3 regions of the Streptomyces capparidis genome follow, and region 2 is predicted to be linked to each of the others. Evidence: predicted binding sites of a transcription regulator. Region 2 holds the regulator's gene; each other region holds the start of a gene.

Region 1 (7,530 bases), on a different contig from region 2:
CGCCCCGCGCGCAGCCCCGCGAGCGCGGCGACCTCCTCCTCGGCCGCGGTGAGCCCGGCCAGGATGCCCGCGGCGTGCCGGGTGAGGGCCTGCCCCGCCTCGGTGAGCCGGGTCTCCCGGCCGGTGCGGACGATCAGCGGGGTGCCGACGGTGTTCTCCAGGGCGCGCACCTGCTGGCTCACGGCCGGCTGGGTGCAGCCGAGCTCGCGCGCGGCGGCGGAGAACGAACCGGTCTGGGCGACGGCGCGCAGGACCCTCAGGTGGCGGGCTTCGATCACGGGTCAAGCATAAGAGTTACTTGGGGATGATGCAGGTTTTATGGACTTTTCTTTGAGCGCGTCGGCGGCGACGCTGGAAGCATGACCGCAGCTCACATGGATCTCGCCGCCCCCGCCCCGCTCCGCACGGGGACCCCGCCCGCGGCCGCGCCGGGTACCGCGCCGCTGGACACCGACCTGGTCCGCCGCGAGTTCGCGCCGCAGACGCTCCACCTCAACACCGCCTCCTACGGCCTGCTCCCGGCGAGGACCGTCGCGGCGGTGCGGGAGGGCGCCGAGGCGCAGGCCGCGGGGCTGCTCTCGCTGCCCGGCCTGGACCCGGTGGTGGCGGACGCGCGCGCCGCGTACGCCCGGCTGGTCGGGACGGAGCCGGACCGGGTGGCGCTCGGGGCGGTGGTCTCCACCCTGGTGGCCGCGGTGGCCGCGGGGCTGCCGCGCGGCGCCGAGGTGGTGCTGCCGGACTGCGAGTTCGCCTCCGTCACCCAGCCGTTCGCGGCCCGCGGCGACCTGGTGCCGCGCCTGGTGCCGCTGGAGCGCCTGGCCGACGCGGTGGGGCCGCGCACCGCGCTGGTCGCCTTCAGCGCGGTGCAGTCCGCGGACGGGCGGATCGCCGACCTGGCCGCGGTCCGGGCGGCGGCGCGGGAGCACGGGGCGCGCACCCTGCTGGACGTCACCCAGGCGGCGGGCTGGTTCCCGGTGGCCGCGGACGAGTGGGACTACACGGTGTGCGGCGCCTACAAGTGGCTGATGTGCCCGCGCGGGACGGCGTTCCTCACCGTGCGGCCCGAGGCGGCCGGGGACGTGGTGCCGGTCAACGCGGGCTGGACCGCCACCGGCAGCCCGTGGACCGACTGCTACGGCCTGGCCCCGCTGGCGGAGGACGCCCGCCGCTTCGACACCTCGCCGGTGTGGACGGCGTTCGTCGGGGCGGGCCCGTCGCTGCGGCTGGTGGAGGAGCTGGGCGTGGCGGCCGTGCACCGGCACGACGTGGCGCTGGCCGAGCGGTTCCGGGCGGGGCTGCGGGAGCTGGGGTACGAGGCGCCGGGCGCGGGCTCGGCGATCGTGAGCGTGCCGGGGCTCGGGGACCGCGCTCCGCTACTGGAGCGCGCCGGGGTGCGGGCGTCCTCGCGCGCCGGGCATCTGCGCTTCGCGTTCCACCTGTACACCACCGAGGCGGACGTGGACCGGGTGCTCGACGCCCTGGCGGGCTGCCGCTGAGCCGGCGCCGCCGGGCCCGCGCGCCGGGCCCGGCGGCCCGCCCGCAATCCGTTCGCGGTGGCGCGGCGGTCCGGCCTACCGTTCGCCCATGGCTTTTCTTCTCTCCGTGAACGTCGGCAGACCCCGCCCCAATCCGTGGAAGGAAACCCTCACCACGGGCATCGACAAGCGCCCCGTCGAGGGGCCCGTGGCCGTGGCGGCGCCCGGCCCCAAGGGCACCGGCGAGGTGGGGCTCGCCGGGGACCGGGTGTACGACGTGCAGCACCACGGCGGCCCCGACCAGGCCGTGTACGCCTATGCCCGCGAGGAGCTCGACCGCTGGGAGGGCGAGCTGGGGCGCGAGCTGCCCAACGGCGTGTTCGGGGAGAACCTGACCACCTCGGGTCTGGAGGTGAGCGGCGCCCGGGTCGGCGAGCTGTGGCGGGTCGGGGAGCGGGTGCTGCTGGAGGTGGCGGTGCCGCGGATCCCCTGCGGCACGTTCCGCGGCTGGATCGGCGAGCAGGGCTGGCTCAAGCGGTTCACGCAGGCGGCGCTGCCCGGGGCGTATCTGCGGGTGGTCGAGCCGGGCGAGATCCGGGCGGGCGACCGGGTGGTGGTGGAGCACCGGCCGGCGCACGAGGTGACGATGTCGCTGGTGTTCCGGGCGCTGACCACCGAGCGGGCGCTGCTGCCCTCGCTGCTCGCGGCGGACGCGCTGCCGGAGGACGTCAAGGAGGAGGCGCGGGCCCACCGCGCCTGAGGGGCCGGACGCGACCGGGCCCGGCCCCCGTGCGGGGGCCGGGCCCGAGTGCGCCGGGAGGCGTCAGTGCGAGTGGCCGTGGCTGTGGCCGTGGCCGCCCTCGGCCTCCTCCTCGGGCTTGTCCACCACGAGGGTCTCGGTGGTGAGCAGCAGGGAGGCGATGGAGGCGGCGTTCTCCAGGGCGGAGCGGGTGACCTTGACCGGGTCGATGACGCCGGCCTTGACCAGGTCGCCGTACTCGCCGGTGGCCGCGTTGAAGCCGTGGCCCGGCTCGAGCTCGGCCACCTTGGCGGTGATCACGTAGCCCTCGAGGCCGGCGTTCTCGGCGATCCAGCGCAGCGGCTCGACCAGGGAGCGGCGCACGACCGTCACACCGGTGGCCTCGTCGCCGTCCTTGTCCAGGCCCTCGGCGAGCACCTTGGAGGCGTGCACCAGGGCGGAGCCGCCACCGGAGACGATGCCCTCCTCGACCGCGGCGCGGGTCGCGGAGATGGCGTCCTCCAGGCGGTGCTTCTTCTCCTTCAGCTCCACCTCGGTGGCCGCGCCGACGCGGATCACGCACACGCCGCCGGCCAGCTTGGCGAGGCGCTCCTGGAGCTTCTCGCGGTCCCAGTCGGAGTCGGTGGTGGCGATCTCGGCCTTGATCTGGGCGACCCGGCCCTCGAGCGCGGACTTCTCGCCGGCGCCGTCGACGATGGTGGTCTCGTCCTTGGTGACGGTGACGCGGCGGGCGCTGCCGAGCACCTCCAGGCCGACCTGGTCGAGCTTCAGGCCGACCTCCTCGGCGACGACGGTGCCGCCGGTGAGGGTGGCGATGTCACCCAGCATGGCCTTGCGGCGGTCGCCGAAGCCGGGGGCCTTCACCGCGACCGCGTTGAAGGTGCCGCGGATCTTGTTGACGACCAGGGTGGACAGCGCCTCGCCCTCGACGTCCTCGGCGATGATCAGCAGCGGCTTGCTGCCACCCTGCTGGACGACCTTCTCCAGCAGCGGGAGCAGCTCGGCGATGGAGGAGACCTTGCCCTGGTGGATCAGGATGTACGGGTCGTCGAGGACGGCCTCCATCCGCTCCTGGTCGGTGACCATGTACGGGGAGAGGTAGCCCTTGTCGAAGGACATGCCCTCGGTGAAGTCCAGCTCCAGGCCGAAGGTGTTGGACTCCTCGACGGTGATCACACCGTCCTTGCCGACCTTGTCCATGGCCTCGGCGATCAGCTCGCCGACCTGCTTGTCCTGGGCGGACAGCGCGGCGACAGCGGCGATGTCCTCCTTGCCCTCCAGCGGGCGGGCCACGGCGAGCAGCTCCTGGGAGACGGCCGCGACGGCGGCGTCGATGCCCCGCTTCAGCGCGGACGGGGAGGCGCCGGCGGCCACGTTGCGCAGGCCCTCGCGGACCAGGGCCTGGGCCAGCACGGTGGCGGTGGTGGTGCCGTCGCCCGCGACGTCGTTCGTCTTGGTCGCCACCTCCTTGACCAACTGCGCGCCCAGGTTCTCGTACCTGTCCTCGATCTCCACCTCGCGGGCGATGGTCACGCCGTCGTTGGTGATGGTCGGGGCGCCGAACTTCTTGTCGATGACGACGTTGCGGCCCTTGGGGCCGATCGTCACCTTCACGGTGTCGGCGAGCTTGTTGACGCCGCGCTCGAGCGCGCGACGGGCGTCCTCGTCGAACTTCAGAATCTTGGCCATGGCTGGGTAATTCGTCCTCTCGGGCCTAACGGGCGCGGTGGGGCCGGGCAACGACTCCGCCCCGGGCTCCCCGGTCAGGCTGACTCGGGCGTCCCGGGGCGGAGGTGCAGGCTGGTGCGGCAGGCTGCGGCGGTGCTTACTTCTCGACGATCGCGAGGACGTCGCGCGCCGAGAGGACGAGGTACTCCTCGCCGCTGTACTTCACCTCGGTGCCGCCGTACTTGCTGTAGAGGACGATGTCGCCCTCCTTGACGTCGAGCGGGATGCGCTTGCCGTCCTCGAAACGGCCCGGGCCGATCGCGAGGACGCGGCCCTCCTGGGGCTTCTCCTTCGCGGTGTCCGGGATGACCAGGCCGGAGGCCGTGGTCTGCTCGGCCTCGAGCGGCTGGACCACGATGCGGTCCTCGAGCGGCTTGATGGCAACCTTGGTGCTGGCGGTCGTCACGATCCGACCTCCCCCTTCGGAGATCTCACGGGAGTGTGTCTGTGGTGGCGACCTGGTAGGCCCGTCGTCGCGGGTGCCGGACCTGCCCGTCGCGGTTGGCACCCTCGGGGTGAGAGTGCCAACGCCGACATTAGGACGGTCGTTAGCACTCAGTCAACTAGAGTGCCAACGCGCCGCCGATCATCGTGGAAACCGCGGCGGGCGCGAGGCTGTGCCCAGCGGCTTTCCGGCGAGCCTCGAGTGGGGCGCACATTCGGTCGGCGATTCCCGCCGGTTCACACTCACGTTCGAGACGACGTTCGCGCGGGCGCCCCCGCCGGCAGGTGCGCACGCGGTCGTCACCGGCGGGCCTCACAGGTAGTCCTCGAGCCGGGCCACGGCGAAGCCCTGGCGGGCGGCGGCGCGCAGGACCTGGCGGGTCATGTCGTTCATGGTGCCGTTCCACTCCCGCGGCCCGCGGAAGTGGCTGAGGATGATGTCGCCGGGGCGCAGTCGCCGGTCCGCCGCCTGGTAGTCGATCCGGTCCGCCCACGCCTCCAGGCTCCACAGCACCACCACGTCGATGCCGCAGTCCCCGGCGGCCCGCAGCGTGGCGCGGTCGTAGTTGCCGTACGGCGGGCGGAACAGCCGCGGCGCGGCGCCGAACTCGCGCTCCAGGTTGCGCTGCTGCCCGCAGATCTCGCCGTGCTGGCCCGCGTAGGACAGCGCCGGCAGGTTGCGGTGGTTGACGGTGTGGTTGTGGATGCCCCCGCCCAGGCTCCGCAGTCGCCGGAAGTAGCCGTAGTCGTCGCGGGAGACGTAGTCGGTGAGGAAGGCGGTGACCGGCACGTCCAGGTCGTCCAGCAGGCGCAGGAACCTGGGGTCCTTCTCGGCGCCGTCGTCGATGGTCAGGAAGACGACGCGCTCGTCGGTGGGGATCCGGTGGATGACGGGCGGCAGTCCGGGCCCCGCCTTGGTGGCGGCGGACACCAGCTCGGGCTTGACCGCCGGCGGGCGCGGGGGCAGGCGGGTCGGCTGGGCCAGGCCCCAGCGCTGGAACGCGGCCAGGCGCCGGACGTGCGCGGACAGCGACAGCGGGCCCTGCGGCGCGGGCCGCCCCGCGGCGGAACCCTCCGCGGCGGGGCCCTGCGCGGCGGGGAACGGCCGGGGCGGCCCGCCGGGGCCGGCGGGCGCGCCGGGCCCGGTGAACTGGGTGGAGGCGCACGCGGTGGCCAGGACGGCGGCCAGGGAGACGGCCAGGCTCCGCCGCGAGACACCCCAGGCACGCTTTCCCTTTTGTCCGATCATCCCCATGACGTCGCATGCTGCCAGCGCCCGCCGCCCGCTCCCCGGCGGCTCGCGGACCGCGCCGCGCGCTTCGGCACAATGGCGCAGTGGATCCCCAGACCTTCTCCGCGCTGCTGCACGACGAGGGCCGGCTGCTGCTGGACGAGCTGCGCGACTACGACCCCGCCCAGGAGCTCGCCGTGGCCACCCGGCTGCGCCGCGGCCACCCGGCGGAGCTGGTGTCCGCCGCGCTGACCCAGGCCCGGCTGCGGCAGCGGGCGGCGGCCAAGTTCGGCGACGACGCGGCGCGGATGTTCTTCACCCCGGACGGCGTCGAGCAGGCCACCAGGGCCGCGGTCGCCGCCCACCGCGCGGAGCGGTTCGCCCGGCTCGGGGTGCGGCGGATTGCGGACCTGTGCGGCGGGATCGGCGGCGACGCGGTGGCCCTGGCCCGCGCGGGCCTGGAGGTGCTCGCGGTGGACCGCTCCCCGCTGACCTGCGCGGTGGCGGCGGCCAACGCGGCGGCGCTGGGTGTGGCCGACCGCGTCGAGGTGCGCTGCGCCGATGTCACCGAGGTGGACCTGGCCGGGTTCGACGCGGTGTTCGTCGACCCGGCCCGGCGCGGCGGCCGGGGGCGGATCTTCGACCCCGAGGCGTACTCGCCCCCGCTGTCCTGGGCGGTCGCGGCGGCGCGGCGGGCGCCCAGGGCGGCGCTGAAGGTCGCGCCCGGCATCCCGCACGAGGCGGTGCCGGACGACGCGGAGGCCGAGTGGGTCTCGGACCGGGGCGAGGTGAAGGAGGCCGCGCTGTGGTTCGGCGGCGGCCCCGGGCGGCGGGCGACGCTGCTGCCGCGGGGGGCGTCGCTGTCCGGCGGCGGGCTGCCCGACCCGCCGGTGCGGCCCGCGGGGCGCTACCTGTACGAGCCGGACGGCGCGGTGATCCGCGCGCACCTGGTGGCGGAGGTGGCGCGGGAGGTGGACGGCGGGCTGCTCGACGCGACGATCGCGTACATCACCGCGGACGCGCTGCGCCCGACCCCGTACGCCACCGCGTACGAGCTCACCGACGTGCTGCCGTTCCACGTCAAGCGGCTGCGCGCGCTGCTGCGGGAGCGCGGCGTGGGCACGGCGGTGATCAAGAAGCGGGGCTCCGCGGTGGAGCCGGAGGAGCTGCGGCGCAGGCTGCGCCTGGCCGGCCCCGGCTCCTGCGTGGTGTTCCTGACCCGGGTGGCCGGGGCGCCCGCCATGCTGCTGGGGCACCCGGCCGGCACGCCCGGGTCCGAGCAGCCGTCGACAGGCCCTGGCTAGCCCTCCGCCGGCTCGTCCTCCACCCGTTCGAAGCGCCAGCGGTGGACCGGGCGGGCCAGCAGGTCGGGGGGCGGGGCGGGGAGCTCGTCCACCTCGGCGTCCAGGGGGACGTCCCACCAGGTGATGACCAGGACCCGGTCCCCGGGCGCGCGGAACACCTCGCGGCGCAGCGGCCGGGCGGGCGGTTCCTGCGCCCGCACCCACGCCAGCAGCGCCTCGCCCCGGCCCTCCGCGGCGCGGGCCTCCCACATCACGGCGAGCGTCATGGGTACAGGTTCTCCCCGCTCACCTCGTGCGCGTGGTCGTGGTCGTGGCCGTGGTCCTGGCCCGGCACGGAGATCTCCGTGACCGGCAGGGAGGAGTCCGCGGGCAGGTCGAGCGCCGAGGGGGCGCGGCCCCGCGCCACCATCTCCGCGCCGAGCGCCGCCACCATCGCGCCGTTGTCCGTGCACAGCTTCGGGCGCGGCACCCGCAGCCTGATGCCCGCCGCCTCGCACCGCTCCTGCGCCATGGCCCGCAACCGGGAGTTCGCCGCGACGCCGCCGCCGATCATCAGGTGGTCCACGCCGTTGTCCTTGCAGGCGCGCA
Region 2 (7,530 bases):
GAAGGTGCTGGGCGACGACGACCGCCCGGTCAGCACCGTCTTCGTCGGCGGCGGCACCCCCACCCTGCTGCCCGCCGCCGACCTGGGCCGGGTGCTCGCGGCCGTCCGCGAGGAGTTCTCCCTCGCCCCGGACGCCGAGGTCACCACCGAGGCCAACCCCGAGTCGGTGGACCCCGCCTACCTCGCCGAGCTGCGCGCCGCGGGCTTCAACCGGATCTCCTTCGGCATGCAGAGCGCCCGCGAGCACGTCCTGCGGGTCCTGGACCGCCGCCACACCCCCGGCCGGCCCGAGCGCTGCGTCGCCGAGGCGCGGGCGGCCGGCTTCACCCACGTCAACCTGGACCTGATCTACGGCACGCCCGGCGAGTCCGACGACGACTGGCGGGCCTCCCTGGACGCGGCCCTCGGCGCCGGGCCCGACCACGTCTCCGCGTACGCGCTGATCGTGGAGGAGGGCACCGGGCTCGCCCGCCGCATCCGCCGCGGCGAGATCCCGCCCGTGGACGACGACACGCACGCCGACCGGTACCTCATCGCCGAGGAGGCGCTCGGCGCCGCGGGCCTGGCCTGGTACGAGGTGTCCAACTGGGCGGCGGACCGGGCGGCCCGCTGCCGCCACAACGAGCTGTACTGGACCGGCGCGGACTGGTGGGGCGCGGGTCCCGGCGCGCACAGCCACGTCGGCGGCGTGCGGTGGTGGAACGTCAAGCACCCCGCCGCGTACGCCGGCCGCCTGGCGGCGGGCCGCTCCCCCGGCGCGGGCCGGGAGATCCTGTCCGCGGAGGACCGCCGGGTGGAGCGGATCCTGCTGGAGCTGCGCCTGTCCGACGGCTGCCCCCTGGACGTCCTCACCCCCGCGGGCCTGCGCGCGGCGCGGCGCGCACTCGCCGACGGCCTGCTGGAGCCGGCCCCCTTCACCGAGGGCCGCGCCGTCCTGACCCTGCGCGGACGCCTGCTGGCGGACGGGGTGGTGCGGGAGCTGGTGGACTGAGGGAGCGGGGCGGGCAGCGGCCGCACCCCGCCCGCTCCCCGGCTCAGCCCTCCGCCGTCACGAAGTCGATCAGCTCCTCCACGCGGCCCAGCAGCTCCGGGCGCAGATCGCGGTAGGACGCGACCGAGCCGAGGATGCGCCGCCACGCCGCGCCCGTGTCCTCCGGCCAGCCCAGGGCCCGGCACACGCCCCGCTTCCAGTCCTCGCCGCGCGGCACCCGGGGCCAGTCCGGTATCCCCACCGACGACGGCTTGACCGCCTCCCACACGTCCACGAACGGGTGGCCCACCACCAGCACGTGCTCCCCGGTGACGCCCGCCGCGATCCGGGACTCCTTCGACCCGGGGACCAGGTGGTCCACCAGCACCCCGAGCCGTGCCCCGGGCCCCGGCGCGAACCGCCGCACGATCTCCGGCAGGTCGTCCACGCCCTCCAGGTACTCCACGACCACGCCCTCGACGCGCAGGTCGTCGCCCCACACCCGCTCCACCAGCTCCGCGTCGTGCCGCCCCTCCACGTAGATGCGGCCCGCCCTGGCCACCCGCGCCCGCGCGCCCGGCACCGCGATCGACCCGGACGCGGTCAGCCGCGGGCCGCGCCGCGCCGGTGCGGCGGAGGGCCGGACCAGGGTGACCACCTTCCCGTCCAGCAGGAACCCGCGCGGCTCCATCGGGAAGACCCGGTGCCGCCCGAAGCGGTCCTCCAGCGTCACCGTCAGCCCCTGCGCGGTCTTCTCGCACGCCACCACCGCACCGCAGTACCCGGTGGCGGCCTCCTCGACCACCAGGCCCGTCTCGGCCTCCACCTCGGGCACGGGCCGCCGCCGCTTCCACGGGGGAGTCAGGTCCGGCCCGTGCTCCCCGCCCCAGCTTCTGCTCCGCATCCGTCAGACGATAGACAAGCGCGGCCCGGCCGGGAGGGGCCGGTCAGCGGGACACGCCGAACCGGGCGGCCAGCGCGTCCCGCTGCGCCCGCACGAAGGCGGCGTCCACCACGGCCCCGTGCCCGGGCACGTAGACCGCCCCGCCGCCCGCCCCGTCCCCGCCTGCCGCCCCGTCCCCGCCTGCCCCGTCCCCGCCTTCGGCGAGGAGCCGGTCCAGCGCGGCCGGCCAGTGCCCCGGCACGGCGTCGGGCCCGGCCTGCGGCTCGCCGGACTCCTCCACCAGGTCGCCGCAGAACACCACGGTCCGCCCCGCGTCCCGCACCACCACCGCCAGGTCGTGCCCGGTGTGCCCGGGCCCGGGGTGCACCAGCCGCGCCACCACCCCGCCGAGGTCCACCTCCGCCGCGTCGTCCACCAGGTGCCCCGGCGGGACCAGCGCCGCGGCCGCCCGGCGCGCCGCCGCGGGGTCGGTGCCCCACCGCACCGCGTCGGCGGCCAGGTCCTCGCCGTCCAGGTACCCGGGGAGCCCGCGCTGCCCGTGCACCTCGGCCCCGGCGAACGCGGCCGTGCCGAAGCAGTGGTCGAAGTGCCCGTGGGTGAGCACCACATGGGTGACCCGGCGCCCGGTGGCCGAAAACAGCGACTCCCGCAGCGCCTCGCCCTCCTCCAGGGAGCCGCCGGTGTCCACCACCAGCAGCCCGTTCTCCCCGGCCACCACCCCCGCGGTGGCGTCCAGACCCGGCAGCCTGCGCCGCGCCACCCCGGGCGCGAGCGGCTCCCAGCCCAGCTCCGCCCACCGTTCCCGCCACCGTTCCCGCGGGCCGCCGCCGGGCCCGCTCCGCTGTCGCTTCTGCACGCCACGACGCTAATCCGAGCGGAGGCCGATACGGTTCCGGCATTTCTAAGGCTTGCTACCCGGCCGTACACTGGCTCAGGGCTAGCCTGGCACTCGGCTGAGCAGAGTGCCAACGCCAGGAAATGTCGGGCCACGGCTGGAGGTGTGCGCCATGCTCAGCGAACGCAGGCTGGAGGTGCTACGCGCCATCGTCCAGGACTACGTCGGCACCGAGGAGCCGGTCGGTTCCAAGGCGTTGACCGAGCGGCACAACCTGGGCGTCTCCCCGGCGACGGTGCGCAACGACATGGCCGCGCTGGAGGAGGACGGCTTCATCCAGCAGCCGCACACCAGCGCGGGACGCATCCCCACCGACAAGGGCTACCGGCTGTTCGTGGACCGGCTGGCGGAGGTCAAGCCGCTGTCGGCGGCCGAGCGCCGGGCGATCCAGAACTTCCTGGGCGGCGCGGTGGACCTGGACGACGTGGTGGCCCGCACGGTCCGCCTGCTCGCCCAGCTCACCCGGCAGGTCGCGGTGGTGCAGTACCCGTCGCTGACCCGCTCCACGGTGCGCCACGTCGAACTGCTCGCGCTGTCCGGGATCCGGGTGATGTGCGTGCTGATCACCAACACCGGCCGGGTGGAGCAGCGCGTCGTGGACTGCCCGGGGCCGGTGGGCGAGACGGTGCTGGCCGACCTGCGGGCGCGGCTGAACAGCCGGGTGGCGGGCCGCCGCTTCCCGGACGTGCCCAAGCTGGTGCAGGACCTGCCCGAGTCGTTCGAGCAGGACGACCGCCCCGTGGTGTCCGCGGTCCTGGCCACCCTGCTGGAGACGCTGGTGGAGGAGACCGAGGAGCGGCTGCTGATCGGCGGCACCGCCAATCTGACCCGGTTCGTCCACGACTTCCCCATGACCATCCGCCCGGTGCTGGAGGCACTGGAGGAGCAGGTGGTGCTGCTGAAGCTGCTCGGGGAGTCCGAGGACTCCGGAGTGACGGTGCGAATCGGCCATGAGAACGCCCATGAAGGGCTGAACTCCACCTCCGTCGTCTCCGTGGGCTACGGTTCGGGCGACGAGGCAGTTGCGAAACTCGGCGTGGTCGGACCGACCCGCATGGACTACCCCGGAACGATGGGAGCGGTACGCGCAGTGGCACGTTACGTCGGACAGATCCTGGCGGAGTCGTAAGTGGCCACGGACTACTACGCGGTCCTGGGCGTCCGGCGCGACGCGAGCCAGGACGAGATCAAGAAGGCGTTCCGTCGCCTCGCCCGCGAGCTGCACCCGGACGTCAACCCGGACCCGAAGACGCAGGAGCGGTTCAAGGAGATCAACGCCGCCTACGAGGTGCTGTCCGACCCGCAGAAGAAGCAGGTCTACGACCTCGGCGGCGATCCGTTGTCCAACTCCGCGGCAGGCGCGGGCGCCGGGGGCTTCGGCGCCGGGTTCGCCGGGTTCAGCGACATCATGGACGCCTTCTTCGGCACGGCCTCGCAGCGCGGCCCGCGCTCGCGCACCCGCCGCGGCCAGGACGCCATGATCCGCCTCGAGATCGAGCTGGACGAGGCCGCGTTCGGCACCACCAAGGACATCCAGGTCGACACGGCCGTGGTGTGCACCACCTGCGAGGGCGAGGGCGCGGCCCCCGGCACCTCCGCGCAGACCTGCGACATGTGCCGCGGCCGCGGCGAGGTCAGCCAGGTCACCCGCTCCTTCCTCGGCCAGGTCATGACCTCCCGCCCGTGCCCGCAGTGCCAGGGCTTCGGCACGGTCGTGCCCACCCCGTGCCCGGAGTGCGCGGGCGACGGCCGGGTGCGGGCCCGCCGCACCCTGACGGTGAAGATCCCCCCGGGCGTGGACAACGGCACCCGCATCCAGCTCGCCGGAGAGGGCGAGGTCGGCCCGGGCGGCGGCCCCGCGGGCGACCTGTACGTGGAGATCGTCGAGCGCCCCCACCCGGTCTTCCAGCGCCGCGGCGACGACCTGCACTGCACGGTGACGCTGCCGATGACGGCGGCGTCGCTGGGCACCAAGGTCCCGCTGGACACGCTGGACGGCCTGGAGGAGGTGGACATCCGCCCCGGCACCCAGTCCGGCCAGTCCATCCCGCTGCACCAGCGGGGCGTGACCCATCTGCGCGGCGGCGGGCGCGGCGACCTCATCGTGCACGTCGAGGTCCAGACGCCCACCAAGCTGGACGCCGAGCAGGAGGAGCTGATCCGCCGCCTGGCCAAGCTCCGCGGCGAGGAGCGGGCGGCCGGCCAGTTCGCGCCGGGCCAGCAGGGCCTGTTCTCCCGCCTGAAGGACGCGTTCAACGGCCGCTAGGCGGCCGCCGGGCGGGCGGGCGGGAGCCGGCGCGGCGGGCGGGACCGCCCCCGCGCACCCGGCGCCCGCCCGGCTGCCACCATAGGGGCATGGCCGAGCCGAGCAGTCTCACCCCGCATCCGATCGTCCAGGCGCCCATGGCCGGAGGCACCTCCTGCCCGCGGCTCGCCGCCGAGGTGTCCCGGGCCGGCGGGCTGGGCTTCCTCGCCGCCGGGTACAAGTCGGCGGACGCGATGCGGCAGGAGATCACCGAGCTGCGCTCGCTCACCGACCGGCCCTTCGGCGTGAACCTGTTCCTGCCCCAGCCGGTCACCCCCGCCGCCGCGGGTGTCGCCGCCTACCGGGAGCGGCTCGGCGCCGAAGCGGACCGCTACGCCACGGCGCCCGGCGACCCGGACCAGGGCACCGACGACGACTACGAGGCGAAGCTCGCCGTCCTGCTGGAGGACCCGGTGCCGCTGGTCGGCTTCACCTTCGGCTGCCCCGACCCGGACACCCTGCGGGCGCTCGCGGCCGTCGGCACCGTCACCGTCGTCACCGCCACCACCCCGGCCGAGGCCGCGGCCGCCGAGCGGGCCGGCGCCGACGCGGTGTGCGTGCAGGGCGCCGAGGCGGGCGCCCACCAGGGCTCGCACCGCAACGACCCGGAGCAGGACGGCGCGGCGCTCGCCCTGCTGCCGCTGCTCGCCCTGGTCCGCGAGGCCGTGGAGCTGCCGCTGGTCGCCGCGGGCGGCATCATGCGCGGGGCGCAGGTCGCCGCGGTGCTGGCCGCGGGCGCGTGCGCCGCCCAGCTCGGCACGGCGTTCCTGGCCTGCCCCGAGTCCGGCGCCCACCCCGCGCACAAGGCCGCGCTCACCGACCCGGCGTTCACCCGCACCGAGCTGACCCGCGCCTTCTCCGGCCGCCCGGCGCGCGGCCTGGTCAACAGGTTCCTCGCCGAGCACGGCGGCCACGCCCCCGCGGCCTACCCGCAGGTGCACCACGTCACCGCGCCGCTGCGCAGGGCCGCCGCCGCGCAGGGCGACCCGCACGGCATGGCGCTGTGGGCCGGGCAGGGCCACCGCCTGGCCAGGCCGCTGCCGGCCGGGCAACTGGTGCGCACCCTGGTGGCGGAGGCGGACGCCGCCCTGGAGGGGGCCCGCGGCCGGGGAGCGGGGCAGGCGTGAGCGCTCCGGTCTTCCTCGTCCCGCCCGGCCGGCTCGCCGACGCCGCGCCCGGCGCCGTGGTGGTCCTCGACGGCGCCGAGGGCAGGCACGCCGTCTCCGTGCGCCGGCTGCGCGCGGGGGAGGAGATCGTGCTCAGCGACGGCGAGGGCCTCGGCGTGCGCGGCACCGTGGCGTCCGTCGAGGGCAAGGACGCGCTGACCGCCGCCGTCGCCGAGCGCCTGGCCGAGCCGGAGCCGTCCCCCCGGATCACCGTGGTGCAGGCCCTGCCCAAGGGCGACCGCGGCGAGCTCGCCGTGGAGACCATGACGGAGGTCGGGGTGGACGAGATCGTGCCCTGGGCGGCGTCCCGCTGCGTCACCCAGTGGCGCGGCGAGCGCGGCGCCAAGGCCCTGGCCAAGTGGCGGGCCACCGCGCGGGAGGCCGGCAAGCAGTCCCGCCGGCTGCGCCTGCCGCGGGTGTGCGAGCCGATGACGACCCCGCAGGTGGCGCGGCTGCTCGCCCAGGCGAGCCTGGGCGCGGTGCTGCACGAGGAGGGCGCCGAGCCGCTGGCGGCGGTGCCGCTGCCCGCCGCGGGCTCCGTGGTGCTCGTGGTCGGGCCCGAGGGCGGGGTGGCGCCGCAGGAGATCGAGGCGTTCGCCGCCGCCGGGGCGCGGCCGTACCGGCTGGGCCCCACCGTGCTGCGCACCTCCACCGCCGGGGTGGCCGCCGCCGCGGCGCTGCTCACCCGTACGGGGCGGTGGGGGTGAGGCCCTACGGGAGTCGCACCCCACGGGTCAGCCCAACGATGTAGCCGGGGGCCGGACCGCTCCTGCCCCCGTCCGATGTGCCGGGCGGGGCCGCGACGGCACGCTGTGGTCATGACACCGATCGCCACCGCGCGCAAGCGGCGCCGTGCCTGGCTGCTCCCCGCCGCCGGCGTCCTCCTGACCCTGGGTCTGCTCACCGCCTGCGACGAGGCGGAGGAGGCCCTCACCGAGGCGGCCGTCCGGGCGGCCGTGGACGAGCTCGGCGGAGACCGCCTGGCGGACGAGGGCTTCGACGTGGACAGCCTGAAATGCTCCACCCCGGACGACGGCGACGGGCCGAAGCGGGTCACGGTGGAGTGCACCGGCCGCACCGGCGACGGCCGGGCGATCCGGATCACCGGCAGCGTCAGCGAGGAGCGCAGCGACTGCGTGCGGGGCGACCTGACGGCCGTCGTCGGCGACCGCAAGGTCTTCGAGTCCGGTTTCCTGGGCGACTGCGGGAAGTGACCGCGCCCGACGGGGAGGCAGGGGGAAGAAAACGGGAGGAAACCGGGCGATACGGCGCCGATCCGCCGATGGGGTG
Region 3 (7,530 bases), on a different contig from region 2:
GTCGCCTTGGTGGCGGGCAGGAACCGCGTGCCCAACCCTGCGGCGGGGATGACAGCCTTGCTGATGCGGGGGCGAGAGAGTGTCATGCCTCGCACACTAACGGGTGTTTCTTTGCGACCGCTGTGCATCGGCCGCGAAACAACGCTTCTGAGCGGAATCACCCGGTATCCAGGCACGAGGAGAGGGGGCCGGCATGGCGCCGGACAGGGCACCGGACGCGCGTTCCCGGGCGGAAGCGGGCGGGAACGGGCAGTCGGCGGGCGGAAACGTCACCGGAAGGGCCACTGAGAACGCCACCGAGGAGAGCGCGGACGTTCACATTAGTAAGACAGTGTTTCGGAAAAGGTTGCTGAAGGCGAGGCTGGGGCTAACGGCCGATGAACGCGGGGAGGCGGAGGCCGCCGTCACGGCGCACGCCCTGGCCCTGCCGGAGCTGGCCGGGGCCGCGGTGGTGGCCGCGTACGTCTCGGTGGGCAGCGAGCCCGGCACCCGGGAGCTGCTGGAGGCGCTGCGGGCCCGCGGCACCCGGGTGCTGCTGCCCGTCCTGCTGCCCGACGGCGACCTGGACTGGGCCGAGTACACCGGCCCCGAGGGGCTGCGCCGGGTGTCGCGGACCGGCGGCACCTCGCTGGGGCTGCTGGAGCCCGGCGGGCCGCGGCTCGGGGTGGACGCGGTCACCGGGGCGGACGCGGTGCTGCTGCCCGGTCTTGCGGTGGACGTCGGCGGGATGCGGCTCGGCCGCGGCGGCGGCTCCTACGACCGGGTGCTGGAACGGCTCGGCCGGGCCCGCGGGGACGTCCCCCTCGTGGTGCTGCTGCACCGCGGGGAGATCGTCCCGCGCGTCCCGGCCGAGCCGCACGACCGCCGGGTGACGGCGGCGGTGACCCCGGAAGGAGTCAGGCGCTTCTAGCGGCGGGCGCTACCGCTTGCCCGGCGAGGCCGTCAGCACCATGCGGTTCTTGGTGCGCTTCTTGACCGCGTCGTCGCTGAACGCCCACGGCAGCAGGTCGCCGCGCTGCCACATCGCCGTCTGGTCGTAGTAGTTCTTGTGGTAGGCGTGGCCGGAGGCGCCGGTGAGGTTGATCCAGCGGGACTTGTCGAAGTCCTCCAGGTTCACCACCATCCGCATCGACGGCACCCAGGTGACCTCGTAGCCGCCCGCCGCGTTCCAGCCGGTGGCGTCCACGGCGGCCTCCCCGCCGCCCATCTCGTACGGGCCGCGGTTGAACAGCCACTTCACCACGCTCGGGGCGTGCTTGCCGAGGGTCTGGTTCTTCAGGTCCAGCTTGTGCAGGCGGCCCCAGCTCCAGGTGGAGATGTCCTTGCCGAGCTTGGCGGTCAGCTCGAACCGGGCGTCCTTCATGGCCCGGCGCAGCATCGCGTCGCGGTCGCCCTTGCCGCCGAGCTCGGTGGAGGTGGTCCACCACTTGCTGTCCTTGTCGGACAGGAGCTTCCTGACCACCTCGGACCAGCGGTCGCCGCCGTCCGGCTGGGCCTGGTCCGGGTCGCGCTCGCCGCACTCCAGGATGGTCTTCGGGTCCTCGCCGAGGTCGTCTACGGGGCCCGCGTCCTCGGCCGGGGGCACGTTGATGCACTCGTCCTCGGGCCGCAGCTCCTTGGGCATCTTCTTGCCGAAGGTGTTCTTCAGCAGGTTGCGCCACACCCCGTTGAAGTAGGCGGCGGCGGCCGAGTCGGAGTCCTGCTGGTAGTCCCAGTCGCGCAGCAGGTCCTGGGCCTCGCGGACGTAGTCGTCCTTGATCTCGATCTTCAGCAGCTCGGGCACGAGCAGCTTGGCGATCTCGCTGGTGTTGTCGAGCTGCATGGACTGCATGTCGTCCATGGAGATCTTGCCGCCGCCCTTGAGCTTGCCCTTGATCAGCTCGTTGATCCGCTGGCTGCGGGTGCCGTACGACCAGTCGGAGGTCAGCGCGTGGGGGTAGCGCTCGTCGATGACGGCCTGGTTGGCGGTGACGATGTAGCCGCGCTCGGGGTTGTACTCGTACGGCATCTCGTCGAAGTCGACGAACGACTCCCAGGTCGCCTCCGGGTCCCAGCCCGGCGCCGGGTAGCGGCCGTCGAAGTCCTCGCCGCGTATCGGCACCTGGCCGGGGGCCTGGTAGCCGATGTTGCCCTCGCGGTCGGCGTAGATCATGTTCTGTGACGGAACGGCGAAGTCGCCGGCGGCGTCGCGGAACTCCTCGAAGTCCTTGGCGCGGTTGAGCCCGAAGACGGCGTCCATGGTCCTGGACGGGGTCAGCGCCGTCCACTTCAGCGAGACCGCGTAGCCGTCCTTGCGGTCGGGGGCGGCGTCCGGGGCCGGGGCCTCCTGGCCGACGCGGGTCAGCTCGTCCTCGCGGTCGGAGACGATCGGGCCCATCTCCTCGGTCTCCCGCACGGTGATGGTGCGCGACTTCCCGCCGGCGACCTTGATGGTCTCCTTGCGGGTGTCGAACTCCTTCTCCTCGTCGCCGTAGGTGTAGGTGTCCTCGGTCACCTTCTGGAGGTACAGGTCGGTGACGTCGGCGCCGAGGTTGGTGAAGCCCCACGCGATGTCGCCGTTGTGGCCGATGACGACGCCCGGCATGCCGGAGAAGGTGAAGCCGGCCACGTCGAAGGTGCACTTGTCGTTCAGGGAGCGGCAGTGCAGGCCCATCTGGTACCAGAGCGAGGGCATCTGGGGGGCCAGGTGCGGGTCGTTGGCCAGCAGCGGCTTCCCGGTGGTGGTGTAGGCGCCGGAGACCACCCACGAGTTGGAGCCGATGCCGCTGCCGGAGGGGCCGAGCAGGTTCGGCAGGGAGTCCAGGCGCTCGGCGACGCCGGCGAGCTGGGTCTGGACGGAGGAGCCGCCGGTGCCGGATCCGGTGCCGGTGCCTGCTCCTGTGCCCACGCCCGTGCCGGTTCCGGTACCCGTGCCGGTGCCCCCGCCCGGGATGCCCGCGCCGGTGCCGAGGCCGGAGGAGTCGGAGGTGTCGTCCGGGTCCGCCGCGGGATCGAACTCGCCCGTGACGGGGTCCACGGCGCCGTCGGAGACGATCGTCTCGTTCCGCTTGTAGGGGTAGGCCGGGTAGAGCTCGTCGATCTCCTCGGGGCTCATCCGGCCCGCCATCAGCGCGCGGTCGATCTCCTGCTTCATGTTGCCGCGCAGGTCCCAGGCCATGGCCTTCAGCCACGCCACGGAGTCCACCGGGGTCCACGGCTCCGGCTTGTAGTCGTTGGTGAGGCCCAGGACCGCGTACTCCAGCGACAGCTCGTCGCCGCTGCGGCCCTTGAGGTAGGCGTTGACGCCCTCGGTGTACGCGTCCAGGTAGCGCTTGGTCTCCTTGGACAGCTTCTTGTCGTACTCCTCCTGGGCCACCCGGCGCCAGCCGAGCGTGCGCAGGAACGCGTCGTTCTCGACCTGGTCCTCGCCGAACATCTCCGAAAGGCGTCCGGCGGTGATGTGCCGTCGGACGTCCATCTCCCAGAACCGGTCCTGCGCCTGGACGAAGCCCTGGGCCATGAACAGGTCCTCGTCGGTGTCCGCGTACAACTGCGGGATGCCCTTGGCGTCCCGTCTGACCTCGACCGGCCCGGACAGGCCGGGGAGCTCGAGCTGCCCCGTGGTCTGCGGGAAGGAGGCGCGGACCGTACTGACGCTCCACACGGCGCCGCCTGCGACGCCTGCCACCACCAGGACGATCAGCCCGATCAGGACAAGGCGGGAGCGTCGGAATTTCTTCTTGGCGGGCATCGGTGTCCTTCGAGGTCCTCACGGGGGCCGTTGCTGGAGCAACACTAGGCCGAGCGGGGCGCGGTGGTGACATCGCGTCCCGTTCCACGGGTGCTCGGCCGACCGGGTGACACCGGTGGCCGGAGGCCCGCGGGGGGCGCGGGGCCGGTGTGGGCGCGCCGGGGGCCGCGGTCGGTGGGGGGTACGCGGTGGGTGCGGGGTTCGTCCGCCGCCCGGTCCCCGAGGGTCCGGCGGGGGGGTTGGGACCTCCCGCGCGGCCAAGCCAAAAGCAGGTAAAATGTTAGAGGCCGAAAATACTTCCACCCCGCCCCTCGGCCGCTCTCCGGCCTGACCGGTCGTCAGAGCGGACGGGCGGGGACCCGGCCACCCGCCCGGAGCAAGCCCCGCCGACCCGCCCCGCCATCGAGCAGTCCCCGGCCGCCCCGCCGCCGGCCGGCCGGCCCCGACCGACCCGACCCGGGCGCCCGGTTCCGTGACCGGATCCGCCCGCGCCTCCGCGCCTCCTCCGGTCGCCCGACCGGGCACAGACCGGAGACAGACCGAGCACAGAGCAAGAAAGACCGAGCACAAACCACAAGCACACCGAAACAGACCCGAACAGAAAGGGCTGCCCCCTGAGCGTCGACCGCCTCAACGAACTCATGCTGGTCTCCGCGGCCGTGCTGCTCGTCGCCGTCGTGGCCGTCCGCCTGTCCACGCGAAGCGGGCTGCCCAGCCTGCTCCTCTACCTCGCCATCGGGGTGGCCATAGGGCAGGACGGGCCGTTCGGCGTCCGCTTCGACGACGCCGAGCTGACCCAGGTGCTCGGCTACGCGGCCCTGGTCGTGATCCTCGCCGAGGGCGGGCTCGGCACCAAGTGGCAGCAGATCAGACCCGCGATCCCGGCGGCGGCGGCGCTGTCCACCGTGGGCGTGGCGGTCAGCGTGGGCATCACCGCGGCGGCCGCGCACCTGCTGGTCGGCCTGGAGTGGAAGCTCGCGCTGCTCATGGGCGCGGTGGTGTCGTCCACGGACGCCGCCGCGGTGTTCTCGGTGCTGCGCAGGGTGCCGCTGCCGCCCCGGCTCACCGGCGCGCTGGAGGCCGAGTCGGGGTTCAACGACGCGCCGGTGGTCATCCTGGTGGTGTCGTTCTCCACCACCGGGCACCTGCACTCCTGGTACGAGATCGCCGGGGAGATCGCGCTGGAGCTGGCGATCGGCCTCGTCGTGGGCGTCGCCGTCGGCAGACTCGGCGCGCTGGGGCTGCGGCAGATCGCCCTGCCCGCGTCCGGTCTGTACCCGATCGCGGTGATGGCCCTGGCCGTGCTGGCGTACGCCGGGGGCGCGCTGGCGCACGGCAGCGGCTTCCTCGCCGTGTACATCGCCTCGCTGATCCTGGGCAACGCCAAGCTGCCGCACCGGCCGGCGACGCGCGGCTTCGCCGAGGGCCTGGCGTGGATAGCGCAGATCGGCCTCTTCGTGCTGCTCGGCCTGCTGGTCACCCCGCACGAGCTGGGCGACGACGTGCTGCCCGCGATCATCGTCGGCCTGGCCCTGGTGCTGGTCGCGCGGCCGGTGTCGGTGCTGGTGTCGCTGGCGCCGTTCCGCTGGCCGTGGCGGGAGCGGGCGCTGCTGTCGTGGGCGGGGCTGCGCGGGGCCGTGCCGATCGTGCTGGCCACCATCCCGCTGGTGGCCGACGTCCCGGACGCCGGGCGCGTGTTCAACATCGTCTTCGTCCTGGTGATCGTCTTCACGCTGGTGCAGGCGCCCACCCTGCCCTGGCTGGCCCGCACGCTGCGGCTCGGCGAGGGCGACCAGGCGGCGGAGCTGGACATCGAGTCGGCGCCGCTGGAGCGGCTGCGCGGCCAACTGCTCACCCTCCACGTCCCCCGCGGCTCCCGGATGCACGGGGTCGAGGTGGGCGAGCTGCGGCTGCCCGCCGGGGCGGCGGTGACGCTGGTGGTGCGGGAGGGGCGCAGCTTCGTGCCGCTGCCGGAGACGGTGCTGCGGCGCGGCGACGAGCTGCTCGTGGTCTGCACGGACGAGGTCAGGGACCGGGCCGAGCAGCGGCTGCGGGCGGTCGCCCGTGGCGGCAAGCTCGCCGGATGGCTGGGCGCCTGAGCGGGCCGGCGCGGGCGGGCGGGCGCTCCCCCGGACGGGGGTTCCGGCCGGACAACCGGGGGAGCGTGCCTCATGTCCCGGTGGACCCCGGTGGACTAACCAGCGGGAATGCTGCACCATGGACCGTCGTTAGCACTCACTGAGCAAGAGTGCCAGGAGGAGCAAGTGCCGACGTACCAGTACCAGTGCACCGACTGCGGCGAGGGCCTCGAGGCGGTGCAGAAGTTCACCGACGACGCGCTCACCGAGTGCCCGAGCTGCGACGGACGCCTGCGCAAGGTGTTCTCGGCCGTCGGTGTCGTCTTCAAGGGCTCCGGTTTCTACCGGACCGACAGCCGCGCCGGCGCGAAAGGCAGCTCGTCGAAGAGCTCGTCCTCCTCGAACGGCTCCGGCGACTCGTCGTCCGGCTCGAAGGACTCGGGCACGAAGGGCTCGGGCTCGAAGGACTCGGGCGGGTCGTCCAAGGGCGACAGCAAGCCGGCCTCCACCACGTCGGCCGCCTGAGGTGGCGGTGACCGGGGCGGGTGCCTCCGCCCGGGCGGAGGTGGGGGTCATCGGGGGCTCCGGCCTCTACACCTTCCTCGACGACGTCACCGAGGTGACCGTCGACACCCCCTACGGCCCGCCCAGCGACTCGGTGTTCCTCGGCGAGGTCAAGGGACGGCGGGTGGCCTTCCTGCCCCGGCACGGGCGCGGGCACCACATGCCGCCGCACCGGATCAACTACCGGGCGAACCTGTGGGCGCTGGCCTCCCTGGGCGTGCGCCAGGTGCTGGGGCCGTGCGCGGTGGGCGGGCTGCGCCCCGAGTACGGCCCGGGGACGCTGCTGGTGCCCGACCAGTTGGTGGACCGCACCAAGTCCCGGGTGCAGACCTTCTACGACGGCCTTCCGCTGCCGGACGGCACGGTGCCGAACGTGGTGCACGCCTCCTTCGCCGACCCGTACTGCCCCGACGGGCGGCACGCGGCCGTGGACGCGGCCCGGGCCGCCGGCTGGACGCCGGTGGACGGCGGCACCCTCGTGGTGGTGGAGGGGCCGCGCTTCTCCACCCGCGCCGAGTCGCGCTGGCACGCCGCGCAGGGCTGGTCGGTCGTCGGCATGACCGGGCACCCCGAGGCGGTGCTCGCCCGCGAGCTGGGCCTGTGCTACACGTCGCTGACGCTGGTCACCGACCTGGACGCGGGGGTGGAGACCGGTGACGGGGTCACCCACGACGAGGTGCTGAAGGTCTTCGCGAGCAACGTGGACCGGCTGCGCGGGGTGCTGATGGCGACGGTCGAGGCGCTGCCCGAGGAGCGGGACTGCCTGTGCGCCGGTGCGCTGGACGGGATGGAGACGGGGCTGCCGCTGCCGGGCGAGGGCTGAGGCCGGGCCGGGCTTGCACGGTGCCGGGCTTGGACGGCGCCGGGGCCCGACCTGGACGGCTGGCCCGCGGTGGCCCGGGCCGCACGCCTCCCGCTCGCTCGCTCCTCCTCTGCGGAGACGATGACGCGCTCACCCTCACGGGTGGGCGCGTTTTCCACATGCGGCGGGTTCTCCCCATGTGGATCTCCGTCGGCGCGGAGCGGGTGCGGGGCGGGGCATGGTGGACGCGTCCTGTCCGGTGCTCCTCGCTTCCGTGAAGGTGGTGGCCGCCGTGCTCGCCGTTCCCGCCGTGTCCGACGTCCCCGTGTTCCCCCCGATCAGGGCCGGAGCCGGCC

What was found. Region 2 encodes HrcA, which represses chaperone genes, less so after heat shock. Its sites were predicted from a motif close to TTNGCACTCNGNNNNNCNGAGTGCNAA; they were not measured.
Region 1: a site for HrcA is predicted at 4,512-4,538, ahead of groES (co-chaperone GroES). Genes of this name have one in related genera too.
Region 3: a site for HrcA is predicted at 5,959-5,985, ahead of ACYVO2_RS36080 (FmdB family zinc ribbon protein). Genes of this name have one in related genera too.

What each region holds. Positions count from the first base shown of each region.
Region 1 is NZ_BAAGTD010000066.1:18,556-26,085, reverse strand. It holds gene ACYVO2_RS33685 (LysR family transcriptional regulator) at 1-278, opposite strand, end outside; gene ACYVO2_RS33680 (aminotransferase class V-fold PLP-dependent enzyme) at 360-1,496, shown strand; gene ACYVO2_RS33675 (MOSC domain-containing protein) at 1,585-2,235, shown strand; gene groL (chaperonin GroEL) at 2,299-3,924, opposite strand; gene groES (co-chaperone GroES) at 4,061-4,369, opposite strand; gene ACYVO2_RS33660 (polysaccharide deacetylase family protein) at 4,721-5,662, opposite strand; gene ACYVO2_RS33655 (THUMP-like domain-containing protein) at 5,671-6,942, shown strand; gene ACYVO2_RS33650 (hypothetical protein) at 6,939-7,208, opposite strand; gene tsaD (tRNA (adenosine(37)-N6)-threonylcarbamoyltransferase complex transferase subunit TsaD) at 7,205-7,530, opposite strand, start outside.
Region 2 is NZ_BAAGTD010000035.1:80,283-87,812, reverse strand. It holds gene hemW (radical SAM family heme chaperone HemW) at 1-991, shown strand, start outside; gene ACYVO2_RS25410 (DUF3097 domain-containing protein) at 1,035-1,874, opposite strand; gene ACYVO2_RS25405 (MBL fold metallo-hydrolase) at 1,918-2,730, opposite strand; gene hrcA (heat-inducible transcriptional repressor HrcA) at 2,882-3,898, shown strand; gene dnaJ (molecular chaperone DnaJ) at 3,899-5,035, shown strand; gene ACYVO2_RS25390 (nitronate monooxygenase) at 5,125-6,201, shown strand; gene ACYVO2_RS25385 (16S rRNA (uracil(1498)-N(3))-methyltransferase) at 6,198-6,947, shown strand; gene ACYVO2_RS25380 (hypothetical protein) at 7,059-7,454, shown strand.
Region 3 is NZ_BAAGTD010000088.1:11,293-18,822, forward strand. It holds gene galU (UTP--glucose-1-phosphate uridylyltransferase GalU) at 1-86, opposite strand, end outside; gene ACYVO2_RS36065 (5-formyltetrahydrofolate cyclo-ligase) at 320-910, shown strand; gene ACYVO2_RS36070 (penicillin acylase family protein) at 920-3,730, opposite strand; gene ACYVO2_RS36075 (potassium/proton antiporter) at 4,345-5,829, shown strand; gene ACYVO2_RS36080 (FmdB family zinc ribbon protein) at 5,995-6,333, shown strand; gene ACYVO2_RS36085 (S-methyl-5'-thioadenosine phosphorylase) at 6,341-7,195, shown strand; partial or broken gene ACYVO2_RS36090 (hypothetical protein) at 7,434-7,530, shown strand, end outside.